2 regions of the Scytonema millei VB511283 genome follow, and region 2 is predicted to be linked to the other one. Evidence: predicted binding sites of a transcription regulator. Region 2 holds the regulator's gene; the other holds the start of a gene.

Region 1 (15,574 bases), on a different contig from region 2:
GCATCGACTCGATCCGAGGGTGAAGTTGGCTTGGTTGCTCAGCTTTTTAGCAGCGCCAATTATGGCAAACTCTCTATACCGAGTGAGTTTAGTCATCTTGCTCATTTTGATTACTTTAACAGCAGGGATTCCCTGGCGAGTTTGGCGACAACAAATGGGTTGGCTGCTCACGTTGTCGTTTTTCGTCTTGATTTTGGGCGCGGTAAGTCCTGACGGTTTAGGCGTAGATCCTCAACCCCGCTTGCCAACTGCCGAACAGAGTGAGATGTTGGTTTTGGGCAATGAGTTTGATGCGGGAGCAGGGAGCAGGGAGCAGGGAGCAGGGAGCAGGGAGCAGAGGGGACAAGGGGGACAAGGGGGACAACGTCAACCAACTACCAACTACCAATTACCAACTACCAACTACCAATACGTATTATTTCAATATTGGATAATTACGGTAACGCGCCGCTCGGTCGAGCTGGCATTGCGCTTGAGTACGAGCCTGTTTACTTTGATTTACAGCACGAATTTATATTTACTCACAACTGCACCAGAAGAAATTACCGCAGGTTTGGAAAGCTTGATGCTACCTTTGCGACGGTTTAAATTGCCCGTAACTGAAATTGCGCTGACTCTAACGCTGTCATTGCGATTTATTCCCCTGGTGATGGAAGAAGTGCAAAATCTGATTCGTTCCGTGCGAACCCGGGCAATAAATTGGAAAAAGCTAGGCATCAAGGGAGCATTGCGGGTGTGGATGGTAGTGGCAGAACGATTGCTAGAAAACTTACTCCTGAGAGCCGAACAAATGGCTAAAGCGATGACGGTAAGGGGATTTACCACTCCGAATACTCATCGCGTCCAATGGCATCAACTGCGCTTTACTGTTAGAGACTGGATTGCCTTGGCGTGTTTGGTTGCATTTTGGGGAATACGCCTAACTTGGGGCAGTGAAATTTGACATGAAACCCATGCAGCCTTGGTATTGGCGATCGCTTCCTTTAGAACAACGTAGCGGTTCTGAAATATTTGCAGCCCTATTTCGCCCCGATGCCAATCCAGACGCGATCGCAACTCTACTAGAAAGTCCTGCTCCCACATCCGAAGATCGTTCTCAACTGGCGCGTTACTCTATCTGTGCTGGCATACCCCGCATTATCGACGGACAGCCGCAACTGTGGACACCACCTGTTGGGGAGATTTTGCCATTTTTGCAGCAGCTATTGGAATGTAAGGGAGCAGGGAGCGCTTCGGTGCAGGGAGCAGGGGGGGAAAGAGCTGGGGGAGCAATTCCAGCCACTAGCCACCAGCCACTAGCCACTAGCCACTCACTCGACTCCCGACTCCCGATTCCCGACTCCCTCCCTTTTACTGGAGGATGGCTGGGTTGGTTGGGTTACGATCTGGCTTGGGAGATTGAAAAGTTACCCTATGTAAAATCAGATCCCTTACCATTTCCTGTTGCTTATTGGTACGAGCCTGAGTGTTTCGCCGTTCTCGACCACTTAGAACAAATTTTGTGGCTGGCTGTTTCCGTACCACAGCAGTTAGACGATTTACAAGAGCGACTTGAAAAGTCAGAAGTCAAAAGTCAAAAGTCAAAAGTTAAAAATAATTGCGAATTCCGAATTCAGTCAGCCGAAGGCGAAGCGCAGCGTTATTCCGAATTCTTACTACTCACCCATCAAGAAGAATACGAAACGGCTGTCTGCCGAGCAAAAAAGTACATTCAAGCTGGAGACATTTTTCAGGCAAATCTTTCTTTGCGCTTTGAAACCAGCACGAGCGCTAGTAGCTGGCAAATTTATCAAGCACTGCAACAAATTAATCCGTCTCCCTTTGCTAGTTATTGGCAGACTCCTTGGGGAGCAGTCATTAGCTGTTCGCCAGAAAGATTGGTGCAATTACACGATCGCCAAGTCCAAACAAGACCAATTGCAGGCACGCGATCTCGGGGAGCTACTCCCGCCCAAGACCGTGATTTAGCTCAAGATTTGTTAAGCAATACTAAGGAGATTGCCGAACATATCATGCTCGTAGATTTGGAACGTAACGATCTAGGGCGTGTCTGTGAATGGGGTTCTGTCGTTGTCGATGAATTACTAGCGATTGAGCGATACAGTCACGTCATGCACCTTGTGAGTAATATTACTGGTACGCTCAAACCAGAATACAATGCGATCGATTTAATTCGCGCCGTGTTTCCTGGGGGTACGATTACTGGCTGTCCTAAAGTCCGTTGCATGGAAATTATTGAAGAATTGGAGCCAGTCCGCCGCAGCTTGTTTTACGGTTCCTGCGGTTACTTAGACTGGCGCGGTAATTTAGACTTGAATATTTTGATTCGGACTCTGCTGTATAGCAGGGAGCAGAAAGCAGGGAGCAGGGAGCAGAGTAAGAGAGCTGAGGGCGCTGAGGAGGCTGAGGGAGAAAAATCACGCGCCACTAGCCACCAGCCACTAGCCACTCTCCCAACTCCCGACTCCCGCAATCAAGTTTGGGGACAAGTTGGAGCGGGGATCGTTGCTGACAGCGACCCCGAGCGAGAATGGTATGAGTCTTTGCACAAAGCTCAAGCCCAAATCATCGCCTTGAAAAGAACGGAAAAATGAAGTCGTAAGTCGTAAGTTGTAAATCGTAAGTAAGAATTAACTAGTCACTAGCCACTAGCCACTAATCACTGATAACTGACAACTGATGCTACGTTTAGGAACGGATATTATTTACATTCCTCGAATTGAGAAGGTTATAGAGCAATTTGGCGATCGCTTTTTGCGGCGCGTCTACACGCCAAATGAGCTATTGGATTGTCGTTACGAGCAAAATGCTCCTAGTCGTAATGCGATGAATAAACTAGCTGGTAGATGGGCGGCGAAAGAAGCTGTGGTCAAAGCTTTGGGGACTGGCTGGCTGGGCGTAGGCTACACTGACGTTGAGATTTGCCGTCAACCGAGCGGCGTTCCTACCGTACAATTACACGCACGAGCGTTAGCGCTCGTAGATGCTTGGGGACAGTTGCAGTGGCAGTTGAGTTTGAGCCATGACGGAGATTACGCGATCGCTACGGCGATCCTCGTCTGTTCTTAGGAGCGGTCGCATTCTCAAGGCGATCGTTGCCAGCAACTTTATAGTTCTACATAAAGACAGAAGAATTTAGAAATTATCCCAATAAACTTAAAACAAATTGTGAATAATGAAATACAAATTACAAATTTAGACAATTGATATCCTTCACTGCCATAAAATACATGTTTTAAGCTGCGATCGCCGTTGATGAATACAGAAAATTATTTGAATCATCCTACATTTGGGTTGTTATTCCGCATCTGCCTTTTGGAGGAACATCAAGAACTTTTCACCACGCTCTACGCCCAGCGCTTATTTTTTTTGGTGACACTTGAAGCTTCAGGGATGAAATTCGAGCCAGTGAGCCGCTCTGAAGCTCGTTTACTATTGGAGACTCGACTGCGGTTCTTACGTCGTAACGGTCAATATCAAGAGTACGATCGATTACAGAAGACTTTGCAAGCCACCTTCCAATGACTATTCAGATTGCCGAACGTATTGCGCTTATCCGTCAACAACTTCCAGCTACCGTCCGGTTAATCGCCGTCACCAAGCAGGTATCCGTAGAAGCGATGCGAGTAGCATATCAAGCCGGAATTCGGGATTTTGGCGAAAGTCGCATTCAAGAAGCCGCTAGCAAACAGCAGCAGTTACAAGATTTACCAGACATCACTTGGCACTTAATTGGTAGCTTGCAAAGCAATAAAGCCAAAAAAGCTGTAGAACTTTTTCAATGGATTCATTCTCTCGATAGCTTAAAGTTAGCTCAACGTCTAGACCGACTGGCACAAGAGCTATCTTGCCGTCCTCAAGTGTGTTTGCAGGTCAAAATTCTCAGCGATCCAAATAAGTCTGGTTGGACTATTCCCGATTTGTTAGCCAGCTTACCAGAATTAAATCGCTGTCACAACCTGCAAATCGAAGGCTTGATGACAATTCCACCCTTAGATTTGAATGATGTCGAAATCCTCAATGTTTTCGAGCAAACTCGCGATTTAGCCGATAAAATTCGGCAGCAACACTGGTCTAATCTTCAGATGCACCAGCTATCAATGGGAATGTCTGACGATTACCAATTAGCCGTCCAAGCTGGAGCAACAATGGTACGTTTAGGACGGATAATTTTTGGCGATCGCAGTTATCAGTGACCGGTTATCAGGGAGCAGGGAGCAGAGAGCGGTTGACTTCTCAGATAATTCTTAGTCCTCAGTTTCTAATTTATTATTTCGCATGTCAAATAACTTTTGGAAGAAAAACCAAAGTGAATATTAAAAATTTCCGAAAAATAGACTTGACAACTGTATACTGTGAAGTCAAAATTCTAGCTGAGAAATAGCCGAAACTTGTAAATTTGACTACAAAATAGGCGATTTATCAAATTTCAAGAATTGCTAAGATTCGCAGTGAAACCTCAAAAAGGCGGATAACATGAACGCCAACTTCCTAAATCATTGCTTATTTGGTAGTTGCTCGAAACGGTTTTTCCCAGTAGATTTGTAGCGTGTAACGCAAGGGAGAGTGAAGTGAGTACGTTTTCTAAGTTAAAGCATTGGCTCGTTGGTACTAACGAAGAGTACGAATACGAAGACGAATTCGATGATATTGAAGAATCAGGGGATGAGGCATACTCACCCGAACCTACCCCTGTGCCAGAAAAAGAAACGCGCCAGCAGCGTCGTTGGAATCAAGTTAACGCAGGTGGTAAAGGGAATGTAATTGATATGCATGGAGCATTGAACGGTAATTACGAAGTAGTTCTGATGGAGCCGCGTTCCTTTGAGGAAATGCCACAAGCCATTCAAGCTCTGCGCGATCGCAAGATGGTAGTGTTAAATTTAACAATGATGGAACCAGACCAAGCACAACGCGCTGTAGATTTTGTGGCTGGCGGAACCTACGCTATGGACGGACATCAAGAGCGAGTGGGTGAAAGCATCTTCCTATTTACACCGCTATGCGTTCAGGTTACAACCCCAGGAACATTGGGTCACGACCTCCCACAAGCCGTACCAACACGTCCCCAGCGCATGAGCGCACCCGCACCCGCATGGACGGCTGAATCGACTAGAATAGCTCAATCTGGCTAAAATACGGTTCTTCAGCTCCTAGACGGTCAATCGTCATCAGTCATGAGTCATTGGTTACAAACATCAAGAAATACAAATGACAAACGACAAATGACAAATGACAAAACAGACTGATAGCTATGAGCCGATCGCTATGGAAAAATCGTCAATTAAGTTAGGTATTATTGGTGGCGGGGTAATGGGAGAAGCCATTTTATCCCGCCTTATTAGTGGGCAAATTTATCAACCTCTAGAAGTCATAGCCAGCGAACCGCAGCCGTCACGTCGCAATTTTTTGCAGCAACAATATGGCATTCAAGTAACAACAGAAAATGCCAAAGTCTTATCGGCAGATACAGTTGTATTGGCAGTAAAACCGCAGATATTTGCAGCAATTAGCCAAGACTTAGCAGATGTATCCAGTAGGGGCGCACAAATGTCCGCCCCTACTACAACACAATTGCCGTTGATAATTTCCATCATGGCAGGCGTAACCTTACAGCAGCTAGAGGCGGCTTTTTCTCATTTACCAGTGATTCGGGCAATGCCCAATACCCCTGCTACAGTTGGTGTAGGTATGACGGCGATCGCTTTAGGCGCTCGTACCAGCGACTCTCACAAACAAATTGCCCTGCAACTCTTTTCAGCAGTAGGAGAAGTTGTAGAAGTCTCAGAATCCCTCATGGATGCCGTTACGGGGCTTTCTGGTTCGGGTCCAGCTTATGTCGCAATCTTAGTAGAAGCATTAGCCGATGGTGGCGTAGCCGCAGGCTTACCCCGAAATATTGCTAACCAACTCGCCCAGCAAACCGTCAAAGGCACGTTGCAGCTATTGCAAGAAACAAGCATTCATCCAGCCGAATTAAAAGATCGCGTCACTAGCCCCGGCGGAACGACAATCGCGGGAGTCTCAGCCTTAGAAAAAGCAGGCTTTCGTTCTGCCCTAATTGAAGCCGTAGTTGCTGCAACAAAGCGATCGCGAGAACTGGGGAATCAGTGAGTGGTGAAGAAAGGGTGTGGGGTGTAGGGTGTAGGGTGTGGGGTGTAGGGTGTAGGGTGTGGGGTGCGTGAAGAAAGGGTGTGGGGGTGGAGAATTTTGTATTTCTCCTCTGCTCCTCTGCCCCTCTGCTCCCTCAGCTTCCTCAGCTGCCTGCTCCCAGCTCGTCCCTGCTCCCTAAATTTCCAAGATTGGTTACCCTATTAATAAAGGGTGTTGAATAAATTATTGAGTGAAAATTCCCCAACTGCAAGCTGACCTAAATCTAGAGAGTATCTTTCCGTTTGAGCTGGATGAGTTCCAACGACAGGCGATCGCGGCACTGAATGCCAATCGCTCCGTAGTTGTTTGTGCGCCTACGGGTTCTGGCAAAACTTTAATTGGGGAATACGCGATCTATCGCGCCCTCTCTAGAGGCAAGAGAGTTTTTTACACTACGCCGCTGAAAGCGCTATCGAATCAAAAATTACGCGACTTTCGCGATCGCTTTGGGGCAGATTTGGTCGGATTGTTAACAGGCGATGTTTCGATCAACCGTGATGCACCAATCTTGGTGATGACTACGGAAATTTTTCGTAATATGCTCTACGGTACTCCCATTGGTGAAGTGGGAACATCCCTTGAAGGTGTAGAAGCGGTGGTTTTGGATGAATGCCATTACATGAACGATCGCCAGCGGGGGACAGTATGGGAAGAATCTATTATTTATTGTCCGCCAGATATTCAACTGGTAGCACTTTCAGCCACGATCGCCAATAGCGACCAACTGACAGATTGGATCTGTCGCGTTCATGGACCCACAGAACTAATCTATTCTGAATTTCGTCCCGTCCCGCTCGAATTTTATTTTGGCAATCCTAAAGGAATATTTCCTTTACTCGATCCCAAGACTGGAAAACTCAATCCGCGACTGCGACCGAAAAAGGGTAGTAGCGACAGAAAGCAGGGACCCAGACCGGAAACTCCTAAGTTAATTGACACCGTGGGGCATCTCTACTCTAGAGATATGCTACCAGCCATTTACTTTATTTTCAGCCGTCGCGGTTGCGATAAAGCCGTCGAGGAACTGGCAGGCGTAACGCTAGTTAATCCAGAAGAAGCGGCTCAACTCAAAATCCAAATTGATGAATTTTTGCGCCGCAACCCAGATGCAGGACGTGTCGGACAAGTAGAACCACTCTATCGCGGGATTGCCGCTCACCACGCGGGTATATTACCAGCCTGGAAGGGGTTAGTAGAAGAATTGTTTCAGCAGGGTTTAATTAAAGTTGTCTTCGCGACTGAAACCCTAGCGGCAGGAATTAATATGCCAGCGCGGACGACGGTAATTTCTACCTTATCCAAACGTACAGATCGCGGACACCGCTTGCTCAATCCTTCCGAATTCTTGCAAATGGCAGGACGCGCCGGACGGCGAGGTATGGATAAGCTCGGTCACGTCGTCACTTTGCAAACGCCATTTGAAGGCGCGAAAGAAGCTGTATATCTAGCCACTGCTAAACCAGACCCGCTAGTGAGTCAGTTTGCTCCCAGCTACGGCATGGTGTTAAATCTGCTGCAAATTCATAATTTAGCAGAAGCGAAAGAGCTGATCGAGCGTAGTTTTGGGCAATATCTCGCTACATTGTATTTGAAACCCCAATACGATGCGATCGCCGAGATGGAAGATCGACTTGCCGACTTGCAAACTCAAATGCAGTCGGTCGATGAGGATCGGTTAAATCATTATGAAAAATTGCGACAACGGCTCAAAGTCGAACGCCAACTCTTGAAGGTGCTGGAAGAACAGGCATTAGAGGCACGACTAGAGCAATTGAGCCTGACGATTAATTTTGCCATGTCGGGTACGTTATTGAGTTTGCGCGGCAAGCACGTCCAAACATCAACGCCGATTCCAGCGGTGTTGGTAGCGAAAATTCCTGGTTCGGGACAAGCACCTTATTTTATTTGTTTGGGTCGAGATAATCGCTGGTACGTAGCAGCTAGTAGCGATATAGCAGATTTATTTGCCGAGTTTGCTCGATTAGATATTCCCGAACATCTGATGCCGCCCGTAGAAATGCCACTTAAACCAGGGCAAGCGCGTAAAGGCAATGAAGAAACAGCAGTAATTGCGGCGCAGATTCCCGATCTACCCCCGTGGCACGCTGCGCCAGAGGTTTTAGAACAACAACACCGAGTTATTGCCGTACAAGAGCAACTAACAGCTCATCCTTTGCATCATCTAGGCAATCCCGCTAGTATTCTCAAACGCAAGACTAGAATTGCTCAACTGCAAACAGAAATTGAGGAAAGACATGCAGAGTTAGAACGTTACGCCCACCATCACTGGGAAGAATTTCTGCACTTAATGGAAATTTTGCAGCGATTTGGGGCTTTGGACGATCTTACGCCAACCAACTTAGGCAAAATTGCTGCTGCTGTCAGAGGAGATAACGAACTGTGGTTGGGTTTAGCCCTTGCCAGTGGCGAACTAGACAATCTTGCCCCCCATCACCTCGCTGCGGCGATCGCCGCGCTAGTCACGGAAACACCCCGCCCCGATAGTTGGGTACGCTATCTCTTATCAGAAGAAGTCGATATTGCCTTGGCGAGTATCCGTCCGATTCGGCGACAGTTATTTCAATTACAGCGGCGCTATAACGTCACAATTCCAATTTGGTTGGAATACGATTTAGTCGCTTTAATCGAGCAGTGGTCGCTAGGCGTAGAATGGAGGGAATTATGTGCTAATACGAGTTTAGATGAAGGTGATGTCGTCAGATTGCTGCGCCGAACGTTAGATTTACTCTCTCAAATCCCTCACGTTCCATTTTTGTCAGAATCTTTACGTCGCAATGCTTATCGGGCAATTCAACTGATGGATCGTTTCCCAGTTAACGAAGTACTCGAAGAAGAATAAAAGTCAAAAGTTCAGTAGGGGTTGGTTTATTTCTCAGTTTTCTCATGAATTATTAGTAAATTACTATCTAAACCCGCCCGTACAAAAGTCAAAATTGTTGACTTAGCCGTTTCACCGAATCTGCTTCAGTTGTTGATTTACTTCGTCTAGATAGAAAGCTTCGGGATCGAATGTACCACCAATCCATTCCAACATCGATTCATGTTCTGGATGATTTGGGTCTTGAATTGCTTCTAAAAATTCTGCATAACCCCAAACCCCGCCACAGTCTTCTGGCGGACAGGCACGTTTACCGGTTAAACACAGTGGATAGTGCGTCTGCGGTTCGGGTGATAGTACCTTTTCGACTAAAATCTCATGTTCCCAAGAATCGCCCATGTCATAGGTATAGTGGAATTTGAACTTTTCCCCTGGCACGACTTGGCTTAATTTTGCCGTCTGTTCGTTCCGCATATCGAGCTCGTAGTCTGGCATTGGTTGCCCATATTCTACGCCTTGAATTGTAAAAGCATGAAGATGGGAATTTGTCCAGCCCATTGCCTCTTGAATAATTCGATGCAATTTAGCCAGCGTGATGTCGCTGTAGACTTGCACTCGTCTCCAAATCGGCGGACGCAAATCTTGAAGCGTTATTTTCAGCTGATAAACCGATCGCTCTGTTGTTTGCTTGCGGGGTGGCATGGTTGAGGCAGAGAATTCAACAATATATCCAGCAATAAAGCATAGTTTTCTGCTTCTAACGGTTTTCTATTATCCCATGCTTGCGGAAGGGCGATCTCAAAAGATTTTGTCACGCATCAGCCGTAGGCGTTAGCGATAGCGAAGGCGAAGCCGTTAGCGTAGCGTTAGACGCAAAGGCGCAAAGAGGTATAATGAACTCGCTTTTGCGCGAGATTTCAAATAAAGCTTTTCCGAATAACAATTTACCCAGAATTTTCTAGTAAATAATCAATTGCTGCTGCTAGTTTCGATTCGTATTTCTCGGCAAACCGTTCAAACCATAATCCTTCAGGAGAAAACGGATCTAACTTTTCTAACCACACTTGAGCCGTTTTTTTCAACTCTTCTCGTTTTTCTTGCTGAAGTTGCTGTTGTTTTAGTTGTTCGGCTTTTAATTGTGCTTGTCTAATTTCTTCTTGTTCGCGATCTTGGCGATCGCGATCGGATTTTACTTGCTCTAAGATACGATCGATCGCCCCACTCGATTTAGCTGTAGAAAAACTTTCTACTGGCGGCTGAGGACTGGGTTTTGCAGGCTGCTTTTCATTTTCTGCTTTGAGTTGGGATAGCAGGCGATCGATCTCATCCATATATATTTCCTCTTCTGCCCTCAGCCTTCTGCCTTGTTTCAGCAAGCCGCGATCGCCATTTTAGCTCAATCGCCAATAGCGTTCATCAGCACTTCAGATAAACTCATATCCTCTAAATCGTCCAACGTCACCGTGTCGCAGATATCAAATTTAGCACCAACTCCCTGCAATTGATCGTCTAAAGCTTTCAGAAATTTGGTGGCTTGCGGATCGGAACCAACTTGAATCATCGAAATTGCTAATTCTTCATCCCGTTCCATCTGACGGGTAGCATTGATGATAACTTCAAACACCGCACGGCGATCGTCTGGTTCTCCATCAGTCACGACGACAATAGTTTCTCCCTCTGGCTTTGTCTGTCCCTTGGCTTTGCGCTGAAAGTAATTATTAGTCGCATCTTGTAGCACGGATGCTAGATTCGTCGTCCCCACCGGATCGTTTTCTAAAAAGATTTGAGAGACTTTCGCTGATGTCACATCATCGTAACGCTTAAATTTACCGGAAAAAACATATACAGTAATGCCATCAGGATCGAACTGTTCGCACTTTCTCGCCACGGCTAAAGTAGATTCTTGGGCAACTTCCCATCTACTTTTACCCCCCTGTTGGTCGGGAGTAGACATACTGCCGCTTTTGTCAAGAATTAAAGTGTAGTCGCGGTCTGTCATACTAGACTCTCCTATGCTCAGCTGCGTCTAGTCTAGCCGCCGATCGCTTTTCCGTCAGCTGTTTGAGGGTTCGATCTGATGTCAATTAATGTTTTAAACTCCCCAGGTAAGATTCGAACTTACGACCAATCGGTTAACAGCCGACCGCTCTACCACTGAGCTACTGAGGATTGCGAATATTTATAATAACCCTTATAAACAGGTTTTGCAAGTCTCTGTCTAATTTTTTTTTGAGAATTTGTTTTCTGCCGCACCAAATTACAAGCCAAAGCGCATTTTAGCTAGCTTTTGCCGCGCTTTCGGGTCGATCGCCGAAGCCAGAAATCTCCCTGATGATTGTTTGCCTTGTTTGTGTTTGCGGCGCGATCGCACTGTAGCCGCCTCGACTTCTTGTCTTAATTGCAAAGCCGAGAGCCATTCCGCACCGTAACCCATTACAGTTAGTTGCTGAGCGCGATCGGAGGTAGCAACAATTAAGCGGGAGCAGAGCGAGCGATTTAAATACTGCCTGTAGTATGCCGCGCAGATTCTTTCTATATATGTGTCTGCCGTTTCGCCGAAATTGGTGTAGTATACAGATAGATTTTCTGTTTTGACTTCTTGAGTCCCAATCGTCTGTTGATACTGAGCGTCAAAAACAATTTGAGTACTTAATCCCTTAAAAGCACTGTAACTAATTAAAGCTTCTGCCAACTGCCACCGCGCTGCCTCTAATCCGTCGCGATCGCGGGCTATTTTCAGGTGTTGCCAAGCGCCAATGATGTTGTAGCCGTCTACTAGCAAAACAGGTTGAGTCGAAGGGGGTGACATGGTTCGCTGTGAATGTTACTAAATATAAAATTTATTATTCACAATTTTAATCTTTGTTTGCGTATCACGCATGACACTCAGGGGCAAATAGCAAGGGCTTGACACTGTCAAGCCCTTGCTGTGTCCTATGCTGCGACTTCCATCAGTTTTTGTCGCAACCGTTTTGGTTCTCCTCGATCGATCAGACAACCGCGTTCGAGTAAAAAAGCACCGTCGCAATAGTTCAACTCGTCGAGACGATGCGTCACCCAAAGGGCTGTCATTCCCCGACTTTTAACCAAATTTTGCACCTGCGCCACCAAATCGAGTTGACTATCGGGATCGAGGAGGGCTGTAGGTTCGTCAAGCAACAAAACTTCGCAACGACGGGCGATCGCCCCAGCAATAGCAACGCGCTGCTTTTGTCCTCCACTCAGGGCATAAATCGGACGACGCTGTAGTTCTAATAAATTTACCGCAGCCAGCGCTTCTGTGACTCGCTGACGGACTTGGGAGATGGAGAGTTTTTCTTCCACCAACCCAAAAGCCACGTCAGCCCCCACAGTCGGCATTACGAGTTGGTGATCGGGATTTTGGAAGACAAAGCCAACTGGATGCACGATGCCAATTTGACCGGACTGAGGTGTTAACAAGTCTGCTAACAACCGCAGTAAAGTAGACTTACCGCTACCGTTGACTCCCAACAACATCCAAAACTCTCCCTTTGGTACTTCTAAAGAGAGAGATTGAAAAACTTGTTCTCCGCTAGACCAACTAAAGCACAAATCCCGAACTTGAATGGCAGATTCAGCCATTGACACCCCAGCTAGTTATTTAGATTCGGTAAAGGCAAAAAAGCCGGGGGTTTTGCCAGCAGCTGTGCTGTCTTTTTGCGAGATCTGCACCCCAGAAATTTCGCTGGTACGGACGGCGACTTTCTTTTCTGGCTGGCGATCGCACGTCAGTTCGATAATCTCTGGATTTCCACTGCGCATTGCTGCCAGAATTTGATTGTATGCTGCTTCTGCATCCGCAGTTTCCTTCCGTTGTACTGACACCGGAAAGGCTGTGTTTTTGATTGTCAAGTCGATCGTGAACATTTTATCTTCAACATCGTGACTAAGCTGCTCTCATCTTAACCTTTGCGACTGAACTACCTGATGGAATCGCAAGAAAGAGGTGAGCATTGCATCTTTTGAGCGAAAATCGATCGCAGACTGATGCTAGGTGTGAAAGGGTATGAATGGTTCCAAAAATAAATTGTGGCAATGGTTGGCGATCGCTCTACCGTTCCCCTTACTTGTATTTAATGGATGGCTGGCACTCCTAGTTTTTCAGTATTTTCAACCTCTAATCACCATATTCGGCTTAGCAGCGGTCTTAGCCTTCATTCTGAATTATCCCGTGCAGTGGCTTCAACAGCGCCAAGTACAACGCCAATATGCAGTATTCTTAGTCTTTCTCATAGCTTTAGTCGCGTCGATCGCTTTAGGTATTACCTTAATTCCACTACTCATAGAAGAGTTAAGCGAAGGTGCGAGACTACTACCGCAATGGATTGACGCTGGAACGGCAAAGCTAAAAATGATAGACACTTGGGTACAAACGCAGCAGTTGCCTTTCAATCTGACTCATTTAACCACACAAGTAAGCGATCGCCTCCCAGATGAATTACAGTTTCTAGGCGAAGAACTAGTAACGCTGATTATTGGCACGATTGATAGCGTTTCCGAGGCAATTTTAACCGTCGTGCTGACGTTTTACCTCTTATTGGACGGCAAACGGCTTTGGCATGGCATTTTTGGACGTTTACCATCTCGCTGGAGTATTCCAATACAGCGATCGCTTCAGCAAAACTTTCAAAATTATCTGATCGGTCAGGTGGCACTAGCCGCACTAGTCGGTACAGCCATGACTTTAGCATTTGTGGCTTTAGGAGTCCCTTTCGGATTGCTATTCGGCTTAGGAATCGGCGTAATGACTTTAATTCCCTTTGGAGACGTTTTAAGTTTCAGCCTCGTTGGACTGTTAGTCGCAGTACATGACTTCTGGCTGGGAGCCAAAACATTAGCAGTAGCTGTAGTAATTGACCAAATTATCGATCAGGCGATCGCTCCTCGGTTATTGGGTAGTTTTACAGGCTTAAGCCCGATTGGAGTGCTAATAGCTTTGGCAGTAGGGACTAAAATTGGGGGGTTACTGGGTTTACTCACAGCCGTCCCGATCGCGAGTTGTTTGAAAAACCTTTTCGATCTCTTCCTCCCCGTGTCAGAAGATGCTTTAAATCCCGCAGAGACATTACATTTTAAAGGGAGCAGGGAGCAGGGAGCAGGGAGCAGCGAGTAGTTATCAGTGACCAGTGACCAGTTAATAATCTACTACACCCCACACCCCACACCCTACACCCTTTCTTCACTCACTAACGATGAACCGCGCCTTTTTACCGATTCAACAATTTCTGATCACTTGGCTGCTGATCTTGGTTTCAGTGTCGGTGACGCTTCGAGCCTTGGGTTACGTGGGCGAATTATTAAGTATTGTCATTAGCGCCGCTCTAATTGCCTTCTTACTCAACTATGCCGTAGCTGGATTGCAAACTTTTTTACCCCGCACAGTAGCAGCCGGACTCGTCTACTTGGGAGCGGGATTTGTCTTTGCGATTGTCGCGTTGACTGTAGTGCCGCTTGTATTTAACCAGGCGCGGCAGTTGGTGAATAACTTACCAACCATTCTCGATTCGGCTCAGGAACAATTAAATACTTTTCAAGCCTGGAGCGCTCAATATAACTTACCCTTTGATGTCCAGTTGCTTGTATCGCTGTTATTGGATCGGCTGCAAACCCAGGCTGAAGCGATCGCATTTAAAAGTCTAGGCTTGGCGATTGGTACGTTTAATTGGTTTTTGGACGCAATTCTAATTTTAGTCCTCTCCTTCTACATGCTAATTGATGGGGAAAGGGTGTGGAATAGTTTGACGAGTATCCTCTCGCCTCAAATTCGCTCTGGCTTAACTGCTGCCTTGCAACGCAATCTCCAGCGCTTTGTCTCAGGACAGCTCTTGCTAGGGTTATTTATGGCTGTCACGCTCACCATCGCTTTTTCGACACTGCGAGTGCCGTTTTTCCTCTTATTTGCTGTTTTTATTGGCTTAACAGAAGTTATTCCGTTTATCGGTGCGACTTTAGGGATTGGTACAGTCGCGATCGTAGTTGCTTTTATCGACTGGTGGCTTGCGCTTCAGGTTTTGGCGATCGCAGTTGCCCTACAACAAGTCAAAGATAACTTAGTTGCACCTCGGATTATGGGCAATCTGACGGGTTTATCGCCTGTGGCTATTTTCATCTCTCTATTACTGGGGGCGCAATTGGGCGGATTTTTGGGTGTGATCCTTGCCATTCCCCTAACTGGAGTCGCAAAAAGTTTGGCAGAAATTGTTCTCGATCCGACTCTACCACCCCAAACGGGGTCTTTCTTCCACAATCCTTTTGCTGATGATGTCGATGCAGATGCTGAGGTGGATGGTATAACTTCAACCAAACGTTTCTCAGAAATGGAAGATCTAAGTGTGTCAGCTGCGGCAACTGAAGCAAGAAAAAACTTATAACTTGAAGTCAATTCATAAAATTATCCAATCATATTTTCCAAATGATACGTCCTTAGACGGGTTCAACTAGGGGTTACATCTTGCTACGAGCAGGAAAAAATCTGCAATCTCGCGATCGAATTCATCCAATAGGGTTGTTGCATTTTATGGTTCAGTTGTACAAATAATAATTAGAGTGAGTTAAGATTCG
Region 2 (15,574 bases):
TGGGCGATCGCTTCTCTAGCAAAAAGATTTTTATTTGGCACTGTTAATTGGTATTGGTAATTGGTAATTGATAATTTTTTTTATTCTCCCCGACTCCCGACTCCCGACTCCCGACTCCCTTCAATATCCGCCCGTCGCAGTCGCAGTTGAATTTCTTCTAAGACTTTGCGGTTGACTGCTAAAAGATCGGCAACTAAGCCAAAAAGCCACAATTGTACGCCAGTAATAATTAAAATTGCAGCTAAAATTAAGCTAGGAATACGAGTACGAGTTGTACCATCAAGAAAAAATATCAGCCATCGAATCCCCAGTAATGTACCCAAGCTAAAAGGAATGCTGCCTAAAATTGTGAAGAATTTTAGGGGCTGATATGTCATGAAAATGCGTAAAATTGTAAAGAGCGATCGCTGAATGTAAGTTGGAATGTTTTTAACTAAACGCGAAGGTCTGAGATATTTATTCGTTCTAATCGGAACGGCAGTCATCGGAATACCTTTTTGTCCAGCTTGAATGATTGTTTCTAGCGTATAAGTATATTCGTTAAATACATTTAATTGCAGTGCTGCTGCTCGACTAATTGCTCGAAAACCGCTGGGTGCGTCGGGAATGTTCGTGTTGCTAGCAAGGCGAACTACCCAACTGCCTAATTTTTGTAAAACTTTTTTAGTTGGGGAAAAGTGTTTGATTTTATAAATTGGTCGCGTGCCAATGACAATTTCTGCTCTACCTAATAAAATAGGAGCAATCAATTTAGGAATATCGTCAGCACAATATTGATTATCTGCATCAGTATTAACAATAATATCAGCTCCTGCGATTAAACAGGCTTCTATCCCTGCCATAAAGGCTTTTGCGAGTCCTTGATTGTGGTTCAATCTCACTATGCGATCGACCCCAAAATCTTTAGCAACTGCAAGTGTTTTATCCGTACTACCATCATCAATTACCAACCATTCTACACAGCTAATTCCAGGTATTTCACGCGGTAAAGCCGAAAGAGTAATTCCTAAAGTTTCTGCTTCGTTATAACAAGGAATTTGAATAATTAGCTTGGTCATACGGTAATATATACAGAATTCATAAGCTTTTTAGTTGTTTGTGAGTGGCTGGTAGCTAGTGGCTAGTGGCTAGTTTTTTTTCTAATCACCAGCCACTCAACACTAGTCACTTTCTTAAAATACTAAATTAAAATGTAACAATTACCCCTTCGCGATCGCCTGTATATTCGTAGGTTCTTATTTTACCTTCAGCTAGTTGCGGCTGAATAACTTCTTTGATAATGGTAAAAGTACAACTATTATTGCCAATATCAATTTGCAACTTATTGCTGAGAAACTGATATTCTATATCGTTTATATAGTTGGCACACATCGTTTTTACCTGCTTATTACTATTGACTAAATCTTGAATATCTTCAATTTTCTTTTTATATTCTTCTGGTGGTTCTGGCGGTTCGGCAGGTCGGCTAGGATTTCTAGGAGTGCGTCGCGGAAGTTTAAAAGAAGGATTGTTGTCTGAGTTAGGAGAGGTAGATTGCGCTGCCACAATTGCAGGCAATGTCAGAAAAGCGATCGCGGCGATCGAGCTAAGAATTAAACGCATAATTAAATTTACAGTTTATGAGATTAACCGGGAAGTCGTAGGTCGGAATTGACTGATAACTGATAACTGATAACTGACAACTGATAACTGACAGCTATTCACTGCTGACTAACGAAACGGTATCCCATACCTCGGACGGTTTCAATCAGATGAGAACTGATTTTTTTGCGTAAATAGCCAACATAAACATCAACGATATTAGAACCAGGATCGTAGTCGTAGCCCCAAACAGCACTGAGGAGTTGCTCGCGGCTGAGGACTTGATTGGGATGCCGCAGAAATGTTTCGATCAACGTAAATTCCTTAGCAGAGAGTTCGACTGAGCGATCGCCAATTCTAACTTGTCGCAGCCGCAAATCTAGGACAAGACTACCTGCTTTGAGTTCCGCAATCTCCTTCGTGACATTCTGAGTTTTGTCGCGTAACCGCAAACGCACCCTTGCTAACAGTTCTTCAAACCGAAATGGCTTGGTCATGTAGTCATCAGCACCTCCCTCTAGTCCCGCTACTTTATCATTCACATCGTCGCGAGCAGTGAGAATGACGATCGGTAAATATTCTCCTTGACCGCGCAATGTTGATAATATCGTCCAACCGTCTTGTCGCGGTAGCCCTATATCGAGAATCATGAGGTCAAAATCTTTACTATTGGCTACAAGTAAAGCTTCATCGCCATCCCGAACTACTGAGACTGTGTAGCCATTGGCTTTTAGCCCTTTTTCAATAAAAGCGCTAATCCGGGGTTCATCTTCGACGATTAAAATTCTACTCATGAGATGATATCTCTGATGTGGGTTCGACAGGAAGTACGATGGTAAAAGTAGAGCCGCGACGAGGACGACTACTTAGTTCAATTTTGCCACCGTGAGCTTGAGCGATCGCCCGCACGATTGCCAAGCCTAAGCCAGCACCTTCAGAACGCCTTTGACTTCTGGTAGTGCGAGCAAAGCGTTCAAAAATTCTTTGTTGGTCTGCTAGAGAAATACCTTCGCCCGTATCGCGCACCCATAACCGTACCCAATTGTGTCTCTGCATACAGCCTAAAGCGATCGTATCTCCCGTTGTCGTGTGTTGGGTGGCATTCTGAGCCAAGTTTATCATTGCTTGGGTGAGGCGCTGACGGTCGGCAATAATTGTCCCTGGACTATGGCGATCGATCTGCCAGTGACGATCCGTTGATAGGGCGATCGCTTTAGAGTAAATTTCTGCTACCAAGGTAGTCAGATCTAATCTTTCCAGCTTTAAAAAGTTTGGTTGCTCCGCCTTGGCGAGGAGTAACAGATCGTCAACAAAACGACTCATGCGATCTAATTCGTCTGTCACTAAGGCTACAGTTTCCTCTCGTTCTTGGGGATCGTCGCCCATGAGTTCCAAGTGACCGCGAATAATAGTTATTGGCGTTCGCAGTTCGTGACTGGCATCGTTAATAAAGTTGCGTTGGCTGCTGAAAGCAGCTTGGAGGCGATCGAGCATTTCATTAAAAGTCGTTGCTAGTTCGGCAATTTCATCCGACCCCTTGACAGGAATGCGACGAGTCAGGTCAGATTCGCGAATCGAGCGTGCAGTTTCCGTGAGTAAATGTAGAGGAGTCAGCGTTCTACCTGCCACTAACCACGCAAGGATAGCTGCCCCAATAATGACAAAAATTTTGACTTGAATAATCACTGCCATTGCTTCATCCACTTCTTGGCGTTCCCCTGCTGTCAGTTGAGCTACCACAAAGACACCGTGAGTTTCATCTCTAATAATGGGGGCGGCGCGATAAACGATCGTGCCTGCGGTCGTCTCTCTGGCTCCCTGCTCTGGCTTGGTCAATTTACCAAAATATTGAATTAGCTCTGAATTCTGTTTTAGTGGCTCTGGTAGCGCTCTAGGGCTAGAGCGATCGATTTCACCTTCAATGATGGCAATCAAAAACTCATCGTCATCGGGAATGTTGCGATTGAGAAAAACTCTAAACAAAGCTTTAAGGTTATGTTGAAAAGGTTTTCCCGTGTTGGGATCTTTGCCATTAGCTAAAACTCGAAACTCCTTTACTTCCTGCAACAAAGAGTTTTCATGTCTTGTCTCTAGGCGCGCCAGTAAGACTTGCCGGATGACCAAGGTGGAAAGAAACGCACTAAAAGTTAACAGCAAGACATACCAAATTAAAATGCTGGTACGCAAGCTATAAAAGATCCGCCGCCATTGTTGAGTTTCGTCGAAACGATTTGGTGGTGACACTTCTGTTTGTGATTGCTCAAACCTATTGCAGAATTTTTGACCTCGATCGCTGACTTCCCACGTTTGTTGTGTCTGATGCAACTATCTGTGGTTGAGTTCCATAAGACTGACCTTAAGGATGCACCATTTATAGTGTGTTGTCTGTTTTAATTTATGTAAAGAGTGCAAAATTATCCTTTGTAATTAGTGATGGTTTCGGTAGCAAGGCAATTTTTCTCTCAAGAGATCGATCGCTCTGACGAGCAGATCGATCTAGCCAAAGCAGCTCTCTACATTGCTCAGGAGGAATATCCAGAACTCGATCCAGCAGAATATCTCAACGCTCTAAATACGATGGCAGAAGAATTACTAGAGCGGCTACCCATTCAGAGATATCCGTTGCGTGTCATTCAAACTATTAATCAATACTTATATGAAGACTTGGGATTTAAAGGAAATGTTAATGAATATCACGATCCGCGTAATAGCTTCTTAAACGATGCGATCGAGCGACGGACGGGAATTCCGATTACACTATCGCTAATCTACCTAGAGTTAGCTAAGCGAATTGACTTTCCGATGGTTGGGGTGGGAATGCCGGGGCATTTCCTGATTCGTCCTGAGATACCGGAAATGGAGATTTTTGTCGATGCCTTCAATCGAGGTGAAGTACTGTTTCCTCAAGACTGTCAAGCAAAATTGAGCCAAATTTACGGACAGCCTGTAGCATTACGAGCGGAATTTTTGCGATCGGTGACTCATCGGCAATTTTTAGCACGAATGCTGACAAATTTGAAGTATATTTATTTACAACAGCAGGATTTAGAAAAAGCACTGGGAACAGTAGAAAAGATTTTGCTGTTGTTTCCAGATATCCCAGGTGAAACACGCGATCGCGGTTTAATTAACTACCAGTTGGGACATTGGTTTTCAGCCATTTCCGACTTTGAATCCTATCTTGCCCAAGCCCCCCATGCAGAAGATGCTCCAGTAATTCGCAAGTTGTTAAGTCAACTGGGAAGAGGATAGAGTTGGAAGTCGTAAGTCGTAAGTCGTAAGTCGTAAGTCGTAAGTCGAGAATTAACTGCTCCCTACTCCCTGCTCCCTACTCCCTACTCCCTGCTCCCTGCTCCCTGCTCCCTGCTCACTTCCTCAGCAACCTGCTTGAGGCGCTGGAGTTGAGTTTTCATGTCCGCTTGCGTCCAGGGGGCGGCGAAGGTGTGGAAACCCCAGCTAACGATGGGATTGGGTATATCAAATTCAAAGCGGTTAAGCAGGCGCGTTCCTTGGGATAAGGGCTGACACTCCCAGCGATCGCTACCTTGAAAAAAACCCTCAAACCCCCAGACAATTAACCCAGGAGCGCGACCGATCGTGATGCACTCTAAAGTGGGTTTGACTAAGGGAACTTGAATAATAAAACGGCTGCGGCTACCTATTTCCGTACTCCACTCGCCTACAGGTTCGCAACGCAGGGCTGGGTTCAACCACCGATGCATTAGATGCAAGTCGGTAACGCAACGCTCGACAGCCGTTGCACTAGCAGCAATCTCAATTGATTGTTCAAATATTTGTGTCATTCGTTCAGTTGTCAGTTGTTAGTTGTCAGTTGTCAGTTGTCAGTTGTCAGTTGTCAGTTGTCAGTGATGCGTGGAAGAGAGTTTTGAATGTTGAATGTTGAATTTAACTCAAAACTCAAAACTCAAAACTCAAAACTCAAAACTCAAAACTCAAAACTTTGGTCACTGGTCACTGATAACTGCTCCCTGCTTCCTCAGCTCCCTCAGCTCCCTCAGCTCCCTCAGCAACCTTGCGCTCTCTTCTCCCCCTTGTCTCCCTGATTTATCAGAAAATTTAATCATAATCTTAACGAGTAAATTGATTTGATTTCGCACCTATCGCAAGAATGAAAAACCTAAAAACTCACTAATCCGGGGATTCTTCTGGCATAACTACTCACTAAGGTAGATGTGGAATGAGAAACTGAGGAATCACTCTGTATAAGAACTCTATATTTCTCCTCACTAGCTAATTTGCTGACAAAGTACAAAAATACAAGGGAGTTGTAGCAGGATTTTCAATTCTGCTACCAAAAAGAGCGGTGGCTGGTACTTTCTCCTCATGAAATTTACAGTTAACTCGGAAAATTATGAATGCAATTTGGCACGGGATAACCCACTTCACTAACTGGGATAGACCCCTGCAAGCGTCTTGGCAACATTTGGCGCAAGCAGCACCACCAGTACAGCAGGGACAACAGGCTGTTGAGCGAAGTGTAGACTACGTACAAAATATTTGGGGTAGCTTGTTAGCGTTTATTCCTAACTTGCTGGGAGCAGTCTTAATTCTGGCGCTTGGTTTGATCGTGGCTGCGATCGCTAAAGCTATAGTTAAAGGCATCCTCAATCGCACGGATATTGACAACCGCATTGCAGCCAGCATTACTGGTCGTTCGGATAGCCGCGACTTACCCAGAGTCGAAGAACTGATTGCCAATCTAGTCTATTGGATTGTGATTCTCTTCACCGTAGTAGCGGTGCTAAACGCACTTCAACTAGAGGTGGTGTCTCGTCCTTTGGGTGGCTTCCTCAATACTGTACTGAGCTTCATTCCTCGGATACTAGGAGCGCTGATCTTCCTGGGTGTAGCTTGGGCAATTGCCACAATCGTGAAGTTGATTACAGTCCGAGGACTGCGCGCTGCTAGGCTAGACGAGCGTTTAGACCAGCGACCCCAAGGGGTAACTCGACCACCAAACCAGCTATCGCTCAGCGATACGATTGGCAATGCCTTGTACTGGTTTATATTTTTGCTGTTTTTAATTCCTATCCTCGATACTCTTGGTTTGCAGCAAGCATTACAACCAATAGAGGGTTTGGTGAGCGAGATCCTCTCAGCTTTACCAAATATTTTGGTAGCAGTCATTATTGCTGCTGCTGGTTGGTTGTTGGCGACTGTAGTGCGTCGGATCGTCACTAATTTGCTGATCTCAACTGGAATTGACCAAGCAGGATCGCGCTTTGGACTGCGAACCACGGCGGGAGGGCAATCTTTATCGGGAATTATTGGCACCATCGTCTACGTCCTGATTTTGATTCCAGTAGCGATCGCGGCACTACAACAACTGCGCATTGATGCGATCTCGACTCCGGCGATCGCCATGTTGCAACAGATCCTTAATGCTTTACCACTAATCTTTACAGCAGCATTAATTCTCATCCTGGCTTACTTCCTGGGGCGATTCGTTGGCGATTTGGTGACGAATATTCTCACAAGTATTGGTTTTAACAACATCTTCTCTGTGTTGGGACTGCCCACTCTCAGACGCAGAAGCGCCGCGCCAAGTCCCACCTATGAGGAACCAGGAGCAATTCCACCCCCACCAACGACGGGACAGCCAACAGTCATTCAAAGGGAACCAGCGCCTACAATCTCCGCTCGTACGCCAGCCGAAATTGTGGGCATTATTGTATTTGTAGGAATTATGCTGTTTGCCACGGTGACAGCAGTTAATATTTTGGGTATTCCTGCATTAACTACCCTAGTTAGCGGCATCATCGTAATTTTTGGGCGAATTTTAGCAGGATTGGTAGTATTCGCCATCGGTTTATTTTTGGCAAACCTGGCTTACAACATCATCACCAGTTCGGGCGATCGCCAAGCCCAGATTTTAGGACAGATAGCCCGTATAGCAATTATTGCCCTTGTCTCAGCGATGGCACTGCAACAGATCGGTATTGCCCAAGATATCGTGAATTTAGCATTTGGATTGCTATTTGGCGCGATCGCCGTTGCTTCTGCGATCGCCTTCGGTTTGGGTGGTCGGGAAATCGCCGGACAACAAGTACGGGAAATTCTCGAATCCTTCAAGCAGCAGCGTAATCTGCCTCCGCGTGTATAAGATAGTGGCTGGTGACTGGTGACTGGTGGCTAGTGAAGAAAGGGTGTAGGGTGTGGGGTGTGGGGTGTAGGGTGTGGGGTGTAGGGTATGGAGATTGTAAATTTCTTTCTCCCTTGTCTCCCTCAGCATCCTCAGCTCCCTCAGCTCTCTTTTCTAGCCCCTAATTTCGCGACCAACTCATCTTTAATCCGATTCAGAATAGAAGTTTGGTCGAGGGAGGACAAAATGCGCGTAATGACGGCTTTCGGTCCTTCTGGTCCCCAAGTTGCGCCGTTGGCGAGGTATGCTTTTGTCACTTGTCCGATGCTGTAAGCAGAAACACCCGCCACGCCTGCTTGGGTAATAGCAACAGAAAGGTAGGGAGCCAGGGTAATGCCCCCGGTAGCGGGGGTAGCTATACCCAATAAGCTTTTCAGGGAACTTAAGCCCAAATTTGCTAGCAATTGGCTGGCACTAATTCCGCCCAAACTCAGGGCGATTTTTTGTAGCAATTGCAAGGCTCCTGTCTGTGTCATCGGTATGTCATATAACTTAGCTAGAGACAGGATGAGGATTAAATCGATCGCAGCTCCACTGAGCAGATCGACCATCATTATTGGGTTCAGGGCGATCGCTACGGCTTTGGTCATGGTTGCCCGCCAAATCAAGCGCTCGGCACTGCTGGCACGAATTTCGAGTTTACGCTTGACAATTTGCTCGTTCACGTTGTCGGCATAAAGCATTGTATTGAGAGCAACTAAAGCTTTGCCTTCCCGATGTAAAATTTCGAGAATTTTTAATTTCAATTCCTCAATTTGCGGCTGTCCCTGGCTGAGTTGCACGCTTCTGGTTCCATCAGGACGCACGATCGCTTTTTTGGTCAAAGGAGAAGCCGCCGCCATGACAATTTCATCGGGAGAGAGTAATTCTTTGACTCGTTCGTCGCGAATTTTGTGATAGATCGCTATCCGGTCGGCTTGGGGATATTGGTCGATTTTATTAAATACCAACAGGATCGGCTTGCCAACGTCTCGCAGTTGGGAAAGAGCCTTGTGTTCTACTTGCGTCATATCTCCGGCGATCGCAAATAAAATCAGATCGGCACGATTGGCAATTTGCGCGGCGAGGGCAGCGCGAGTTTCCCCATCAACCTCATCTAAGCCGGGGGTGTCAATCAATTCTACTTGAGAATCACCGCTACTAGGCAAGGTAAATTTAACGTAGCGATCGCCCGTACCAATCGTTTCTTCTGTAACTTCCCACTGTGCTTTTTGAGTGCTGCGAGTTACGCCATGCAATGGACCCGTTTCAAAGACTTGCTGCCCTAACAAAGCATTAAGTAGAGATGATTTTCCCCTACCTACCATACCGAAGACAGCAATTTGCACCACCCTCTGCTCCAGATTTTCCAGCATCGTCTCTAACTGGGCGATTTCTGATTCTAATCCCTCTCGTTCTTGTGGTTTGAGGTCGAGACGAGTGACTAAGTTATGAAGAGTATCTTTTGCCTGTTTGTAGTTAATTTCTGCCTGAATATCATCAAAGCCCCAAATTGCCTTATCTAATTCATCGGCTAATTCCGTCTCTTCTAAAGGCTCATGCATAGATGGAAATAATCTCAGTTTTCAGTGACTAGTGACTAGTGACTAGTGAAGACGAAAACTAGGAATCTAGCCACCAGCCACTAGCCACTAACCACTCAAGACTCACTTTCTTTCGTTAGAAAGATCGCTTTCGCCTCTTCGATCCTATAAGTTGGTTTTGGTATTGTGGGAAGTAAGTCATTCGGAAAGCATTTCATAACGGTAGTATCATTGTGAGTCGTAAACGATTACCAGAAACTGTTGCCCACGTTCGGATTACACGACAATCTTGGCAGCATGGTTTGCTAGAAGGAGAAGTGTGCGCTGGTAATTTTGAGTGGCAATTCCAGTGGCAATTTCACCGAGGCGAGTTATCTGTTAAACCTTCGCAAGGACGGGCATTGATCCAAGAACCTCTTGGTCGCTTTCTAGAGCAACGCGACTATCAGCTAGAACCAGGCGGAGATTATGCATTTAAAATTCGGGCAGAAATTTAATGGTCATTTGTCATTTGTCATTCGTGAGGAGTTGGTAGTAAGTGACTGTTGACTTACGACTTACGACTTACGACTTACGACTTAACAAGTATCTTTCAATCAGCAATATTGCTACAATATCGTCGATCGCCCGTGGGGGTTGACGCATTCCCTGCGGGATGAGGCGAGAAAGACCAGTTGGAGGATACATCTGCCAGTAGCGATCGCGTGCTTCTAAAGTCGTGTTGCGTTCGTCTACCATGACTATGGTTAGCGGTTCTAGTTGTGCTTGACTAATTTTTTGCTGCCACTGTTTGGATGTGGTTCGATCGCCCATAACTAACAGGGAGATGCGGTATTTTTGGCGCAAGGCTTGAATAGTAGCGATCGCTTCTGCTGCTGATACAACTTGATGGTAGGACAAATTACCATCCAGTCCCATCACTGCTACACCACATTTATCTCGACCAGGATCGAAGCCTAATATCACAGTTGAGTGCATCTCCATACCTACTCCCCACTCCCCACTCCCTGCTCCTCTGCTCCCTGCTCCTCTGCTCCCTGCTCCCTGCTCCCTGCTCCCTGCTCCCTGCTCCCTGCTCCCTGCTCCGTTGGCTGCGGTAAACTCTGTTGAGTACTAAATATCACCTGTCCGTTTTGAGTTGCCAGTAGCTCGACAGCTATAGGTCCAGCAGTGTAAATATTCTGAGCGGCGATCGCTTTTAATTCTAATGGGCGATCGTAGCTCTGGAGTTGCTCGAAAAAGCGAATTAGGGTTTGGATACGATTGTCGGCAATTAGGAGATTCTCATCCAACACTCCAGCACGTTGAGCGCTAAATTTAGCAGCTTCTAACAACAAATCTATGCGTTGTCTCACTTCTCTGGTTGTCATTACTGCTGGGTTCGCTTCGATTCTAGATAATACTTCTCCAGGTTTAAAGACTTGTTGATTCAGCGCCACATCAGCAAAAACTTGCACCGAACTTTCCCCGACCACATAATTGTTTGCAGCGAGAATGCGGACGAAATAATCTCGCCCATCGTCAATTTGCTTGATGAGCTGTTCGACTTGTTTTTCCGAAATTTTGACAACCCTTTGGGAAATTTTTTCTACTCCAGGTTGAGTTTGATTCATAGCATTACGGTTAGCTTCGCGCAAAATTTCTTCGACAGCTTGACGAGCGGCTGAAGGGCGAACGATGCGCACTACCCGCGCCGCTAGGACTTGACCCCTGACTAATGCAAGATTCCCCTGGCGCAGCAGTTGTAAGTTCCTTGCTAAAGCAATTGCTTCTTTTTCCAAATCTTTCAGTAAAGCTTCTCTTTGGGCAATACTCAGGTCTCGCCGCTGAATTTCTGCGTCTAATTTGGCAATTTCTCGGTCTTGCTGGCTAATTCTTGTTTTAAGTTGATTTCGTTGGGCAACTAATGCTTGCAGTTCTTTCTGATTCTGTTGAATTTCTTGTCGTAGCCTGCGTGCTTGTCCAGTCACCGTGTTCAGCTGCGCTTGCGCTTGCTGATATTGGGCAGAAATTCGTTCGAGCTGACCGCGAGTGCGGTTGAGTTGAGCTTGGGTTTGTATTTGTTTAGTTAAGGCTGCCCGTAAAGATTGATTAATTTCTTTCAACCGCTTTTGGGCTGCTGCTTGCTGTCTTTGAGCTTCTATCTGCTGAGCTTTCTGTTCTTCCCTGGCTTGAGTCAGTTCTTGCTCGACTTGAGTTTTGGCTTTGGTAGTTGTTTCTAACTGCTGTCGAGTTTCGGTTAAATCTTGTCGCCTTAATTCCAGCAATCGTTGTACCCTACCAATCTCAAAGACCCCATCTCGCAACCGCTTGTCAAAAGCTAGCAAAACCCCCAAAGTGGAAAAAGAAATTACCATTCCAGTCAAGATGGTAATCAAAGTAGCCGTATTACGGGGACGCAGTTTAAACAAACTCAGCCGCGCTTTGCCTACTTTCGTGCCGATGCGATCGCCCACCGTCGCGATTACACCCCCCAAAATAATAATTGCTGCAATCCAGATGAATCCGGTGGACATTTCTTGCTGCGATTTACATCATCCAGATACAGCCTACCCTAATAATGAGGGAGTAGGGAGTCAGTTGTCAGTTAACAGTTATCAGTTATCAGTGACCAGTGAAGAAAGGGTGTGGGGTGTGGGGTTTAGGGTGTAAGGAATTGGTAGTTGGTAGTTGGTAGTTGCTTCTCTGCTCCTCTGCTCCCCTGCTTCCTTGTCCTCCTTGTCCCCCTTGTCCCCCATATCTTCCTCGTCCTCTCACTCCTCACTCCTCGCTCCTCGCCCCTAAGTAAACTGCTGACTCAATATGACAGGGTTGTGAACGGTGATTTTCTTTTTGTGGATGGAGATCATATTTTTATCGCGCAAGTCTCCTAGCAAGCGGGTGACTGTAACGCGGGTAGAACCAATCGCTTCTGCGATCGCCTGATGGGAAAGCTTGAGATCGACCGTGATCCCATCTGGACTGGGAAGACCAAAATCGCGGCAGAGAATTAACAAAAAACTGACTAAGCGCGAACCCATATCGCGGTGAGCCAGGGTTTCAATCATCATTTCCGTCTGCAAGATCCGCGAAGATAAGCCCCGCAGCATTAACATTGACAGATCGGGATTTTCTTTCAGCGCTTGCTCGACTTGCTCGATTGGTGCTGAGAGTAACTCCACTGGCGTAAAAGCCACTGCATGATAAAAGCGATCGCTACGATTGCCTGTCAGCAGCGACAGCACGCCAAATACGCTATTTTCTCGCAATAGTGCAACGGTGATCTCTTCTCCGGCTTCATATACTCTCGACAACTTCACCGCGCCTTTGAGTAAGAAATAGACCCGTTCTGCCGGATCGCCAGGAAAAAATATTGTTTTGCCCCGTTCAAATACTTCTACGACTGGTGGAAACGAACCAGCTCCTACCTGCCGAAATACCTGTGCTAGCGGTCTATCTTGCGTCACGACCATATTCCTTGCCCAACCAGATGTCCGTAAAGACTACACCAAAGAGTACATCAGATAACATCATCAACAAACCGATCGAGTCAAAATCCAGAAGATCTGCTCTTTATGCATCTAAATCAGAATCTTCCAGTTTTTTTGTATTCAAAGCTACAAAAACTTGAATAGACCGCAAAGAAATCGATTCTAAAGCAAAAATGGCAGAGTATTTTGTCCTCAAATCTCAATTACTTAGCATGAAAACTACTTGCCAATATATCTTAAGCGAGAATAAGGAATTTTACTTAAATTCTAGCTAATTGATTTGAAAAAGTTGCGATCGGGGAGTGACTAAATGACTAGTGGCAAGAGAGAGACAAGGGAGACAAGGGACAGAGGAAAAACTACTGACAACTGACAACTGATAACTGACAACTGATAATTGGTCACTGATATAGGTGTATGCTGCTAATGAGTTTCCTGACACAGTTCGTATGCTAGATTTAACTGGAAAAAACGCCCTTGTCACTGGCATAGCCAATAACCGCTCCATTGCTTGGGGGATCGCCCAACAGTTACACAAAGCTGGTGCAAACCTGGGGATCACCTATTTACCAGACGAACGGGGCAGGATGGAAACAAAAGTTGCCGATCTAGTAGCTCCCCTGAACCCTAGCCTGTTTTTGCCCTGTGACGTGCAGAATGAAGCGCAGATTCAATCTACCTTTGAGGCGATCGCAGAAAAATGGGAGAGACTAGATATTCTAATCCATTGCCTTGCCTTTGCTAACAAGGATGACTTGAGCGGAGATATCAGCAGTACTTCGCGATCGGGTTACGGTAAAGCTCTAGATATTAGTGCTTACTCTTTACTGCAATTGAGCGGAGCTGCTAAACCCCTAATGACAGCAGGGGGTAGTATTGTCACTCTCACATATTTAGGCGGCGTGCGAGTAATTCCTAACTACAACGTGATGGGAATTGCTAAAGCAGCTTTAGAAATGAGCGTGCGGTATCTTGCCTCTGAAATGGGATCGCAAAACATCCGGGTGAATGCTATTTCCGCCGGTCCAATTCGTACCCTCGCTTCTTCAGCAGTAGGTGGAATCTTAGATATGATTCATCATGTCGAGCAAGTTGCTCCTTTACGTCGCACGGTGACGCAGACAGAAGTGGGTAACACCGCAGCTTTCCTCTGCAGCGACTTAGCTAGCGGTATCACGGGTCAAGTGATATATGTCGATGCTGGTTACGAAATTATGGGTATGTAAAAAAGAAACCTACCCAATACCTGGGTAGGCGAAACTGCTCAAAACTATTTTTGTATTAAGTTGTCTTGTATAGGGAGCAGAGAGCAGAGAGTAGGGAGCAGATGAAATTGATATATTTGCTTCAAATTAGAGATATAAAATCTGTTTCTAAAACCAAATTAACTGTAACCGATCGCCAATAACTATTCTGAAATTAGCATCGCCAACCAGTTACAAAAATCATCTAGACAAGCAACCAAAAATCCAGCCATATAACCGATCTCGTAAGCTTGCTTGGTGAAGTAATCGACAACGCGATCGCTTGATTTAGTAGGGGAAAGAGATTGAACTGGCTGAATGTTTGTCATAAATTTGAAGTGGAAGATTTAAGCTTTTTCCAGCTTAGTCAGTCTTGGCTATTTTAGCCCACTTGACTGGGTAGATATTATCAAAGCTTTAGAAACTAGCCAGGGTTTGTAAAGTCTTAAAGATGTGAAGCTTTGAGGGAGAACTTAATATAGCACTCGAAGTATAGATTAGGACGCAAGACGAACAGAAGCATCTACTCGTTCACGAAAGTTTTCAATGGTTCCTTGAGATTTCCTTACTCGGTTTTTAATCGGAAACCAGTAATGCTCAATCTCATTTAAATCGGGAGAGTAAGGCGGTAAGTATTCAAGTTCACATTTTGCTTGGGCGATTAATTCTCGGATTTTCTCAGATTTATGAAAGGTAGCATTGTCTAGAATTAAAGTCTGTCCTGGTTTTAAATGCGGTAACAACTTTTCAGATAACCATTGCTCAAAAACTAAGCGATTGCAAGCGCCTTCAAATGTGAATGGAGCTATCAATTTACCTTGACATAAACCACTGATAATGCTAACTCTCATACTTCTTTTTCCCGATTTCAAGTCAAAGAATCTTTGTCCTTTTTCATTCCAGCCATAACCATAGTCGTCTCGATTATCTATTCCTGACTCATCTATATATACTCGCTCTTCTATGCCTTTTTGACCAATCTTTTCGAGAAACTCTTGCCTTTTGGCTTCATCTCTTTCTTGATACCCGTAAGTTTTTTTTTCGAGTAAATCTAATTTTCTTCAAAGCTTTGCCAATAGTTCTGTCACTAATTTCTTCTTGCCAAGAAGAAGCCATTTCTTTTTGAGTTCGACTGCCATGTTTTCGGACAAATTCCTTAAACTCTTCTAAATCGGTAATTTTTGCGCCATAGCCTCGCTGATATCCATCTTCTGCTCGATAATCTCCTGTTTCTTCCCTTTTCTGAAGCCAGAGATTGATGGTGTTCCGGCTAATTTTAAAGATTTTACTGGCTTGGGTTTTTCCCATTCCACCATCTATTGCCTGTATGACTTTTGTTCTCAAATCATAACTATAGGGAGCTGGCATTTTTTCTCTCGTTGATTTCTCCTCTATTATGTCCTAATCTTTGTTTCGAGTGCTATATCTTGTATGGGAGCGACTATAAGTCGCGACTACACAAACAAAACCCGCCTGCGCGGGTTAAAAACCTCGCTTACGAGTCCGCGCAGGCGGACTTCGCTTATGTAGCTGCGAATTCTATTCGCTGAGGCTTCCTCATCAGCCTCCTTCCAATCGCCAACCGAAGGGAAC

What was found. Region 2 encodes NtcA, which controls nitrogen genes in cyanobacteria. Its sites were predicted from a motif close to TNTGTANNNNNNNNTACANA; they were not measured.
Region 1: QH73_RS19080 (cell division protein SepF) is a predicted target of NtcA. The motif match lies at 4,391-4,410, and genes of this name have one in related genera.

The regions. Positions count from the first base shown of each region.
Region 1 is NZ_JTJC03000005.1:314,517-330,090, reverse strand. It holds gene QH73_RS19105 (energy-coupling factor transporter transmembrane component T family protein) at 1-943, shown strand, start outside; gene QH73_RS19100 (anthranilate synthase component I) at 945-2,594, shown strand; gene acpS (holo-ACP synthase) at 2,680-3,069, shown strand; gene pipX (transcriptional coactivator PipX) at 3,256-3,525, shown strand; gene QH73_RS19085 (YggS family pyridoxal phosphate-dependent enzyme) at 3,522-4,196, shown strand; gene QH73_RS19080 (cell division protein SepF) at 4,572-5,135, shown strand; gene proC (pyrroline-5-carboxylate reductase) at 5,233-6,114, shown strand; gene QH73_RS19070 (DEAD/DEAH box helicase) at 6,344-9,013, shown strand; gene QH73_RS19065 (plasmid pRiA4b ORF-3 family protein) at 9,125-9,694, opposite strand; gene QH73_RS19060 (hypothetical protein) at 9,649-9,807, opposite strand; gene QH73_RS19055 (salt stress protein, Slr1339 family) at 9,937-10,368, opposite strand; gene QH73_RS19050 (vWA domain-containing protein) at 10,389-10,991, opposite strand; tRNA gene QH73_RS19045 (tRNA-Asn) at 11,090-11,161, opposite strand; gene QH73_RS19040 (NYN domain-containing protein) at 11,250-11,801, opposite strand; gene QH73_RS19035 (energy-coupling factor ABC transporter ATP-binding protein) at 11,927-12,595, opposite strand; gene QH73_RS19030 (UPF0367 protein family) at 12,611-12,880, opposite strand; gene QH73_RS19025 (AI-2E family transporter) at 13,020-14,126, shown strand; gene QH73_RS19020 (AI-2E family transporter) at 14,206-15,384, shown strand.
Region 2 is NZ_JTJC03000003.1:376,593-392,166, reverse strand. It holds gene QH73_RS13545 (hypothetical protein) at 1-41, opposite strand, end outside; gene QH73_RS13540 (glycosyltransferase family 2 protein) at 81-1,058, opposite strand; gene QH73_RS13535 (glycosyltransferase family protein) at 1,186-1,602, opposite strand; gene QH73_RS13530 (response regulator transcription factor) at 1,701-2,375, opposite strand; gene QH73_RS13525 (sensor histidine kinase) at 2,368-3,825, opposite strand; gene QH73_RS13520 (SirB1 family protein) at 4,012-4,833, shown strand; gene QH73_RS13515 (SRPBCC family protein) at 4,917-5,384, opposite strand; gene QH73_RS13510 (mechanosensitive ion channel) at 5,954-7,705, shown strand; gene QH73_RS13505 (GTP-binding protein) at 7,846-9,288, opposite strand; gene QH73_RS13500 (DUF3146 family protein) at 9,501-9,764, shown strand; gene QH73_RS13495 (pre-16S rRNA-processing nuclease YqgF) at 9,832-10,245, opposite strand; gene QH73_RS13490 (DUF3084 family protein) at 10,254-11,783, opposite strand; gene QH73_RS13485 (hypothetical protein) at 11,872-12,024, opposite strand; gene ntcA (global nitrogen regulator NtcA) at 12,048-12,719, opposite strand; gene fabI (enoyl-ACP reductase FabI) at 13,187-13,963, shown strand; gene QH73_RS13470 (hypothetical protein) at 14,146-14,310, opposite strand; one part of gene QH73_RS13465 (IS630 family transposase) at 14,479-15,042, opposite strand; one part of gene QH73_RS13465 (IS630 family transposase) at 15,044-15,349, opposite strand; gene QH73_RS13460 (peptide ligase PGM1-related protein) at 15,542-15,574, opposite strand, start outside.